2 regions of the Photobacterium sp. GSS17 genome follow, and region 2 is predicted to be linked to the other one. Evidence: riboswitches for the same ligand, from Rfam matches in the RefSeq annotation. Region 2 holds a riboswitch; the other holds the start of a gene.

Evidence for each region. Region 2 has a riboswitch for thiamine pyrophosphate ahead of thiD (bifunctional hydroxymethylpyrimidine kinase/phosphomethylpyrimidine kinase). Riboswitches for the same ligand answer to the same signal wherever they lie in the genome.
Region 1: another riboswitch for thiamine pyrophosphate. It lies ahead of thiC (phosphomethylpyrimidine synthase ThiC); the one in region 2 lies ahead of thiD (bifunctional hydroxymethylpyrimidine kinase/phosphomethylpyrimidine kinase).

Annotation. Positions count from the first base shown of each region.
Region 1 is NZ_CP117517.1:3,510,638-3,514,878, reverse strand. Features, by position in the region: rRNA gene rrf (5S ribosomal RNA) at 1-41, shown strand, start outside; tRNA gene PGW97_RS16100 (tRNA-Asp) at 85-161, shown strand; tRNA gene PGW97_RS16095 (tRNA-Trp) at 198-274, shown strand; tRNA gene PGW97_RS16090 (tRNA-Trp) at 589-665, shown strand; gene crcB (fluoride efflux transporter CrcB) at 900-1,283, opposite strand; gene PGW97_RS16080 (universal stress protein) at 1,449-1,880, shown strand; TPP riboswitch at 1,950-2,047, shown strand; gene thiC (phosphomethylpyrimidine synthase ThiC) at 2,166-4,088, shown strand; gene thiE (thiamine phosphate synthase) at 4,088-4,241, shown strand, end outside.
Region 2 is NZ_CP117518.1:1,055,840-1,060,080, forward strand. Features, by position in the region: gene PGW97_RS21260 (S66 family peptidase) at 1-367, opposite strand, end outside; gene PGW97_RS21265 (GFA family protein) at 407-826, opposite strand; TPP riboswitch at 1,359-1,455, shown strand; gene thiD (bifunctional hydroxymethylpyrimidine kinase/phosphomethylpyrimidine kinase) at 1,527-2,354, shown strand; gene PGW97_RS21275 (ABC transporter ATP-binding protein) at 2,361-3,116, shown strand; partial or broken gene PGW97_RS21280 (ABC transporter permease) at 3,271-3,999, shown strand; gene PGW97_RS21285 (ABC transporter substrate-binding protein) at 4,035-4,241, shown strand, end outside.

The DNA of each region.
Region 1 (4,241 bases), on a different replicon from region 2:
AGTGTGGGGTCTCCCCATGTGAGAGTAGGACATCGCCAGGCACCCAATTTAGGTTAACGTTCTGAACAAACGTTAATCCTGAGTGGAGCGGTAGTTCAGTTGGTTAGAATACCGGCCTGTCACGCCGGGGGTCGCGGGTTCGAGTCCCGTCCGCTCCGCCACTTATTCAGACAAAGTTAAGTCTTAAAAATAACTACAGGGGTGTAGCTCCAATTGGCAGAGCAGCGGATTCCAAATCCGCGTGTTGGGAGTTCGAATCTCTCCACCCCTGCCACTTTTGAAGCCTCAGCAGAAATGCTGGGGCTTTTTTGCATTTGAAATTTGAAAAACTATTCAGCAGATATTCTCCTATGCTTCTTCTCTTCAGTCTGTCTTTGTTTTTGTCTTTGTACTCAGAGAGTGTCTCAAGGAATGATGCCGGCTTGGCGTAGCGCGATGAGAGACAGTGCAAAGTGCGTAGGATGAAGGAATAATTGAGTAGATAGACGAGCGGAGAGTTGTGCTCATCATCAAATCTGTGAGCAATACCGAAACAATCAGCATTGACCTCTGGCGTTGAGTCGATAGAATAATTTCGTAAACAATATTAGGGGTGTAGCTCCAATTGGCAGAGCAGCGGATTCCAAATCCGCGTGTTGGGAGTTCGAATCTCTCCACCCCTGCCATCTTTATAAGGCCTCAGTCTATGCGTCACGGACGCGAGACAGGGGCTTTTTTACGTCTAGAGTTTCCAAGGCTCAACGGCATCACCGAGGTATATGGTATGACAGAAGCCGCGGGTAGATGACTGGATGGGTAACTGTGGTCAGGGGTAAAGCTTGTCTTGTCTGGCGCGTAAACAAACCTCAGTCAGGGACTGAGGTTGTTGGGATGGATGCTGGAAAAGGTAACGGATTCACTCAGCTTTTCAGTATGAGTTGATAGCCGATAAAGCAGGCGGCTAGGCTGACAGCCACATTGAGCAGGATGTTAATTCCTACTTTGAGAAACTCACCTTGTTGCAACAAGACAACGTTATCCATGGAAAACGTGGAAAATGTCGTCAGGGCGCCCAGAAAGCCTAAACCAATCAATGGGCGGGCCGGGATCGCTTCTAGCCAGCCTTGATTGATGGCTGACATCAACACTCCCATGATCAGAGAGCCAATTACGTTGACGGCTAGTGTGCCATAGGGAAATCCTCGCCCTAATAAGGCCACACACAGCTCAGAGATAAGGTAGCGGGAGCAAGCGCCAAATGCGCCGCCTAAGGCGATCAGTCCCAAAAAAAGTAATTGACTCATAGATATCACAACGGCAGATGAAGAGTGGCCATACTAATACCACGAACACAGGGCAAGGATCACCTTTGTGTCGGGGAAAATCTGCAATCATTGATTGAAGTGATTTGGATTGCATTCAGAGTCTTAAAGGGCTGACATCGAAATGGGTTAACGGAGGAGGGAGCGATGGCACTGTATCAGACAATATTACTGGCGGTAGATCCGGATAACCGTGATGCGCATACCTTGATGGTCAAAGCCGGGGTCATTGCGCAGCAGAACCATGCTGAATTGCACGTGGCGTTTGTCGAGCCGGGGTTGGGGAATGTGAGCTTTCTGGATGCTGAGCTGGGTCTTGAGGAAGCGCACAGGGACTTACAGGCAACCCGTATTCAGCAGTTGTCTGCACTTTCTCAGGCATCGCCGTATAAGGTGCGTGCGCTGCATATTGCCGATGGTGATGTCGCCAAACACCTGGTAGAGCTGGTCACGCAAATTGGTGCCAATCTGGTACTGATTGGTGCACATAAACCCGGTATTCAGTGGTATGGCAATATCAGCCAGATACTGTCGCAGCAGTCGCGCTGTGATGTTCTGATTTGTCAGGCAACGGTCTGACCTGTCACAGACTGAGTGAAATAGACGGAAGGCTGCTTGCTGCCTGTACAATTAGCTCTTATACTCGATGATAACTTGTCGGAGTGCCAATAGGCTGAGACCGCATTGCGGGATCCGTAGAACCTGATCAGGCTAATACCTGCGAAGGGAACAAGAGAAAATCTTCTGTATTGCTGCATCCGCAGCTGCTGTTCCAGATGATGCTGCACACCCTACGTGTAGTCTCTTGTTTACGCACCCATCCGATAAGCAACTTCCCCATTTACGGACATCAAGGAAATTGCTATGTCGAATCGCAAACAAGCGAGACTGGAAGCGAAACAATTTATCGATTCACTGACCACCCAAGCTTATCCCAATTCCCAAAAGGTTTATGTCACTGGTAGTCGCGAGGACATTCGTGTTCCGATGCGGGAAATTACCCTGGCTGACAGCCTGGTTGGCGGTAGCAAAGACGCCCCGATTTTTGAGCCCAATGAGCCTGTCCGAGTCTATGACACTTCCGGTTTCTATACCGATCCTAACTACGCGATTGATATCTATGCCGGTCTGCCAAAGCTGCGTGAGCAGTGGATTGCAGAGCGCGGTGATACTGAACTGCTGGATGAACTGAGCTCGGCGTACTCGAAGGAGCGATTGGCGGATGACACGCTGGATGAGCTGCGCTTTGGTGAGCGTGCCCGCATCCGCCGTGCCAAAGCCGGCGCGAATGTTACCCAGCTGCACTACGCCCGTCAGGGAATGATTACCCCGGAGATGGAATTTATCGCCATCCGGGAAAACATGGGGCGAGCGGAATATCGCGATGCGGTACTGACCCAGCAACACCCGGGACAAAACTTCGGGGCCAACCTGCCGGAAGATATCACCCCTGAGTTTGTTCGTCAGGAAGTGGCAGAAGGGCGTGCGATCATCCCTTCGAACATCAACCACCCGGAATCCGAGCCTATGATCATCGGCCGTAATTTCCTGGTGAAAGTGAATGCCAATATCGGTAACTCCTCGGTCAGTTCCTCGATTGAAGAGGAAGTGGAAAAGCTGGTCTGGTCGACCCGCTGGGGCGGCGATACCGTGATGGATCTGTCTACCGGCCGTAATATCCACGAAACCCGTGAGTGGATCATCCGTAACAGCCCGGTGCCAATCGGTACCGTGCCGATGTATCAGGCGCTGGAAAAAGTGAACGGTATTGCCGAGAACCTGAACTGGGAAGTGTTCCGCGATACGCTGCTGGAACAGGCCGAGCAGGGGGTCGATTACTTTACGATTCACGCCGGGGTCTTGCTGCGTTATGTCCCGATGACCGCCAAACGTGTGACCGGCATCGTTTCCCGTGGTGGCTCCATCATGGCCAAGTGGTGTCTGGCACACCACAAAGAAAGCTTCCTGTATGAACACTTCCGCGAAATTTGTGAAATCTGTGCTCAGTACGATATCGCTCTGTCACTGGGAGATGGCCTGCGTCCGGGCTCGGTAGCGGATGCCAACGATGAGGCCCAGTTCAGCGAACTGCGTACGCTGGGCGAGCTGACCAAGATTGCCTGGGAATACGATGTACAGGTGATGATTGAAGGGCCGGGGCATGTGCCGATGCACATGATCAAAGAAAACATGGAAGAGCAGCTCAAGCACTGCCACGAAGCGCCTTTCTATACCCTTGGCCCGCTGACCACCGATATTGCGCCGGGCTACGACCACATTACTTCCGGGATCGGCGCGGCGATGATTGGCTGGTACGGCTGTGCCATGCTGTGTTATGTGACGCCGAAAGAGCATCTGGGGCTGCCGAACAAGGAAGACGTAAAGGTGGGTCTGATCACGTACAAGCTGTGCGCCCATGCGGCAGACTTAGCCAAAGGTCACCCTGGCGCTCAGGTGCGGGACAACGCATTGTCGAAAGCCCGTTTTGAGTTCCGCTGGGAAGATCAGTTTAATCTGGCTTTAGACCCGGAAACGGCGCGCGCCTACCACGATGAAACCCTCCCTCAGGAGTCCGGCAAAATTGCTCACTTCTGCTCAATGTGCGGGCCGAAATTCTGCTCCATGAAGATCTCTCAGGAAGTCCGTGAGTATGCCAGCGGTCTCGAGCAGGAGGCCGCGTTGACGATCAAACTGCTGGATGATCCGCTGGAAGGGATGCAGCAGAAAGCGCAGGAGTTCCGTGCCCGGGGAAGCGAGCTCTACCATCCCCTTGAAGAGGAAAGCTAATGAACGCGTTGTGTTTACCCGATCACCTGACCCCCTTGTTGATGCATCTTGAGCCGCTGCTGGCGGCGGCCGACAAGTATCAGTTAGGGGAGCCCGTCAGTGTGGGCTGGAGTGAGTCGGCAGTGGTAGACATGGAGGTCGGCGGGTGTACGT
Region 2 (4,241 bases):
TACCGAGCAGTAACGCGGTGACATCGGAGTAACCGATGATGATTTTGGGATCGCGTTTCAGCGCCTCATAGTCAATATACGGCAATAACGCATTACTGTTACTTCCCCCAATTGTCGACATAATGCAGCGTACACTCGGGTCACGAATCAATGTGTTCAGTTCACTTACCCGCTCCGCAATCGTCCCCGACCGATAATGATCGCTGCATCCGGTTAATTGTCCGGCTTTGAGCACAAACCCTTGCTGTTCAAGATAGGCTTTTGCGCGCATAAAACGTGTTGGGGCAAACGCGGTGGCTGGGGATGAAGGTGAAAAGAAACCAATCGTATCTCCAGCTTTCAATGGCTTAGGTAAAATAACGTCCATGTTTTCTCCGTACTAAGTGGATATTGAATAGACTCGATATCAGGCACCAGGTTGTTTATCAAATGTCGGCATCCCTTCCGGAATCTGGTACCAGCTCAGTTTTTCACTGACCCAAACGTGCATGGTCGGCGCAAAAACCGTATCGTCAATCATGCCAACCGGTTTCAACTTCAGCTTGATAACGTCCGGTTCTTCCGGATTGAAATGAAAAATCCGATTTCCACAGCCGGAACAAAATTTAGCGTTGTTTCTGTTACCACTCTCAGCCAAGCGTCCCCACTCATGCATCGTCCCGGAAAATTCAATGTCTGCGGCGGACACAATTGCTGTCACACTAAAAGGGCTGGTTGCCAGTTTCTGGCATTCACGGCAATGGCAGGCAATCACTTTCTTCGGTGGTGCTGATAATTTGTAAGTGACCTGACCACACTGACAACTTGCTTCGATCGGATAGCCCATTTTCATTCTCCTTCATGACGGGGTATACAGATATGCCGTTTTGCAACCAAATATTCATCACGATGAATATTCCTTTGCACTATGCCTGAGTCGCCGGTTATTGAAAAGGTGAGGACACATTTAATTCCCAGCAAGTTCAACCCCACATTCTGAGAGCAATGACGCAACCCCCATCAGAAGGAAACATTCATACACAGGCAGCTCCCCTATTAAGGTTGCAGGTAAGGTTACAGGTAAGATTGCAGGCTTATCTCCCGGTAGCAGAGAAAACGGGTGAAAACAGAGCAAAACCAATAGAACGTTTTTATCGCAACAGATCGCAAAAATGGAATACCGCACTGCAGCTAATACTTTGAAAGATTGAGGTTGATCGAGCGACAGGCAACTAACAATAGACATGTTGAAACACAGAATTTTCATCTGTTGTTATTGCTGATTGTTCTAAAAGGTGTTTAAATCAATTTACTTCAGGCGTAAGTCTGAAAAACAATTTAATATTTTCCGGTTTTCGTTTATCTACCGGAAAATCGAAGACTGTTAGTCGGGGAGCCTTGTGCTGAGACCACTCTGTGGGACCCGTTGAACCTGATCCATTTAGCAATGGCGTAGGGAACTAGCTGAATATCAGATCCCACTCTCCCTCACCGGAATCACTGGGCATATCTCTGGCATTAGCTACCTACGCAAGACTGAGGTAGTTATGGCCAATATTTCCAACACTCCAATTACACTCACTATCGCAGGCTCAGACAGCGGTGGTGGCGCAGGCATTCAGGCCGACATTAAGGCTATTTCAGCCACAGGCGGCTACGCCTGCTCCGTTATCACCGCCCTGACGGCACAAAACACCATAGGTGTAACCGGCATTCTGGGTATCGAGCCGGCATTCGTCGAGCAACAACTTGATGCCGTATTCAGTGACCTTCACATCAAAGCCGTAAAAATCGGCATGCTCAGCGACACGAACATTATCCGTGCCGTCGCGCGGAAACTGCGCGAATTTCAACCTGAATTCCTGGTCATTGATCCGGTCATGGTTGCCACCAGCGGGGATCTTCTGCTGCAGGAAGATGCCATTACCACGCTGAAAACGGAATTGCTTCCTTTAGCCACAGTGATCACCCCCAACCTGCCGGAAGCCGCGGCACTGACGCAATTACCGATCCCAGAAAATGAATCGGATATGGAAGCGATGATAGGTGCGCTTCGCACATTAGGGGCACAATCTGTGCTGCTCAAAGGGGGACACCTGGAGAGTGACAAGAACAGTACCGACCTGCTAATCACGGGCACCGATGTTCTCCGCTTTAGCCAACCTCGAGTTGCAACACGTAACACCCATGGCACAGGGTGTACTCTGTCAGCCGCCATTGCTTCGTTTCTGGCTCAAGGCTACCCACTGGCGAAAGCTGTGGGGCACGCCAAGCAGTACATCACACTGGCCATTCAGCATGCGGATGCGCTGACTATCGGTGAAGGACATGGCCCGGTTCACCATTTTTTTGCCGGTCATTATCAACCTGAGTGATCCCGTATGAGTCAATTCTCAACTGGGTGCTCCGTAGACATCCGGCAACTCACCCTGCGGTATCGGGATGCCAACCAACCGCTCTTCTCGTCTCTGGATCTGTCTCTACCGGCGGGTGAGTGGACCTGCCTGCTCGGCAGAAGTGGCTGTGGCAAAACAACCCTCCTCAGATATCTGGCCGGGTTACTGGAAGATCAGGTTGAATGGACGGGCGAGCTGACACCGCACAACCGTCAGCCGACAGCGAATAATATTGCTTACATGGCACAGCAGGATTTACTGCTGCCTTGGCTCAACGTACTGGACAACGTCTGCCTGAGTGCCCGTTTTAATCAGCCGCATAAACCTGACTCCGACAAAGCGCGGCAACTGCTCGCGGCTGTTGGACTGGCTGAGCGTGCATCTGCCATGCCGGATCAATTATCCGGCGGTATGCGTCAGCGCGTTGCGCTGGCGCGAACACTAATGCAGGACAAACCACTGGTACTGATGGATGAACCCTTCTCCGCTCTGGATGCGGTTACCCGCCATAAGCTTCAGACGCTTTCCGCTAATTTGCTGAAAGGCAAAACCGTTTTGTTGATCACGCACGATCCGCAGGAAGCATTGCGGCTCGGTCATCACATTCATGTAATGTCCGGTTCTCCAGCCCGTTTGGAGACGCTGACTGTACCCCATGCGCGGCCGCCAAGAACCTTTGATGCAGAAATGGCTGAGCATCAACAGATGATTATCACTCAGTTGGAGAATGATTATGGCTGACGGTTTCTCGCCTTCACTCAGCAATGAAGCTGTACAAAGCAAAAAGCCCGGTACAGAGACGCTACAGAATCCGCTGATGCTACAACGCCATAGTGCCGATTCTACGCGTAAGAACCTTACAGGTCGTCAAACTGCCGGGCTTGGGATGCAGCTGATGCGTTTCGGGATCAGTGTAGCTGTCATTCTTGGTCTCTGGCAGTCTTGCGTCACCCTGTTTGAGCTACCGCCTTTTATTTTGCCAGGTCCTCTCGCCGTGTTTACCAAGCTGGTAGAGCGCTTTGATGTACTGTGGCAGCACACACTGGTGACCGGCAGCGAAGTGATTCTTGGCCTGATGCTGGGCCTGACCATGGGACTGTTTTTCGCGCTGCAGATGCTGTTGTTTGCACCGCTGCGCCGTTGGTTATTGCCGATTTTGATCACCAGTCAGGCAATTCCGGTGTTCGCAATCGCGCCTATTCTGATGCTCTGGCTGGGGTACGGTATTGCATCAAAAGTCGTCATGGCAGCACTGATCATCTTTTTTCCGGTCACGACCTGCTGTTACGACGGGTTACGGCACACCCCTCACGGTTACCTGGATCTTGCCAAAACCATGGGAGCAACGCGCTGGCAACTGCTGTGGCGAATCCGACTACCTGCTGCCCTGCCTGCCTTAGCGTCCGGTATTCGGGTTGCTGTCGTGGTCGCGCCGATTGGCGCAGTGATCGGAGAATGGGTCGGCTCCAGTGAGGGACTGGGCTACATCATGCTCCAGGCCAATGCCCGAATGTTTGTTGATGAGATGTTTGCCGCCCTGTTCATTCTGGCTTTCTTCTCGGTCACCCTTTACTTCGCAGCCGATATGCTGCTGAAAAAAGCCATTCCATGGCAAAAACAATAACGTCATTTCGCTTGCACAATCAAAAGGAATACACAATGAAATCCCCGATTAAACCGTCTCACCTGTTAGCGACGCTGCTGTCCCTGACAGCCTTCAATGCGGCCGCTGCCGAAAAAGTGACCCTAATGCTGGACTGGTTCGTAAACCCGAACCACGGCCCAATTATTCTGGCAAAAGAAAAAGGCTGGTTTGCCGAACAAGGTCTGGAGGTCGAGATTCAGGAACCCGCCGATCCGAGTGTG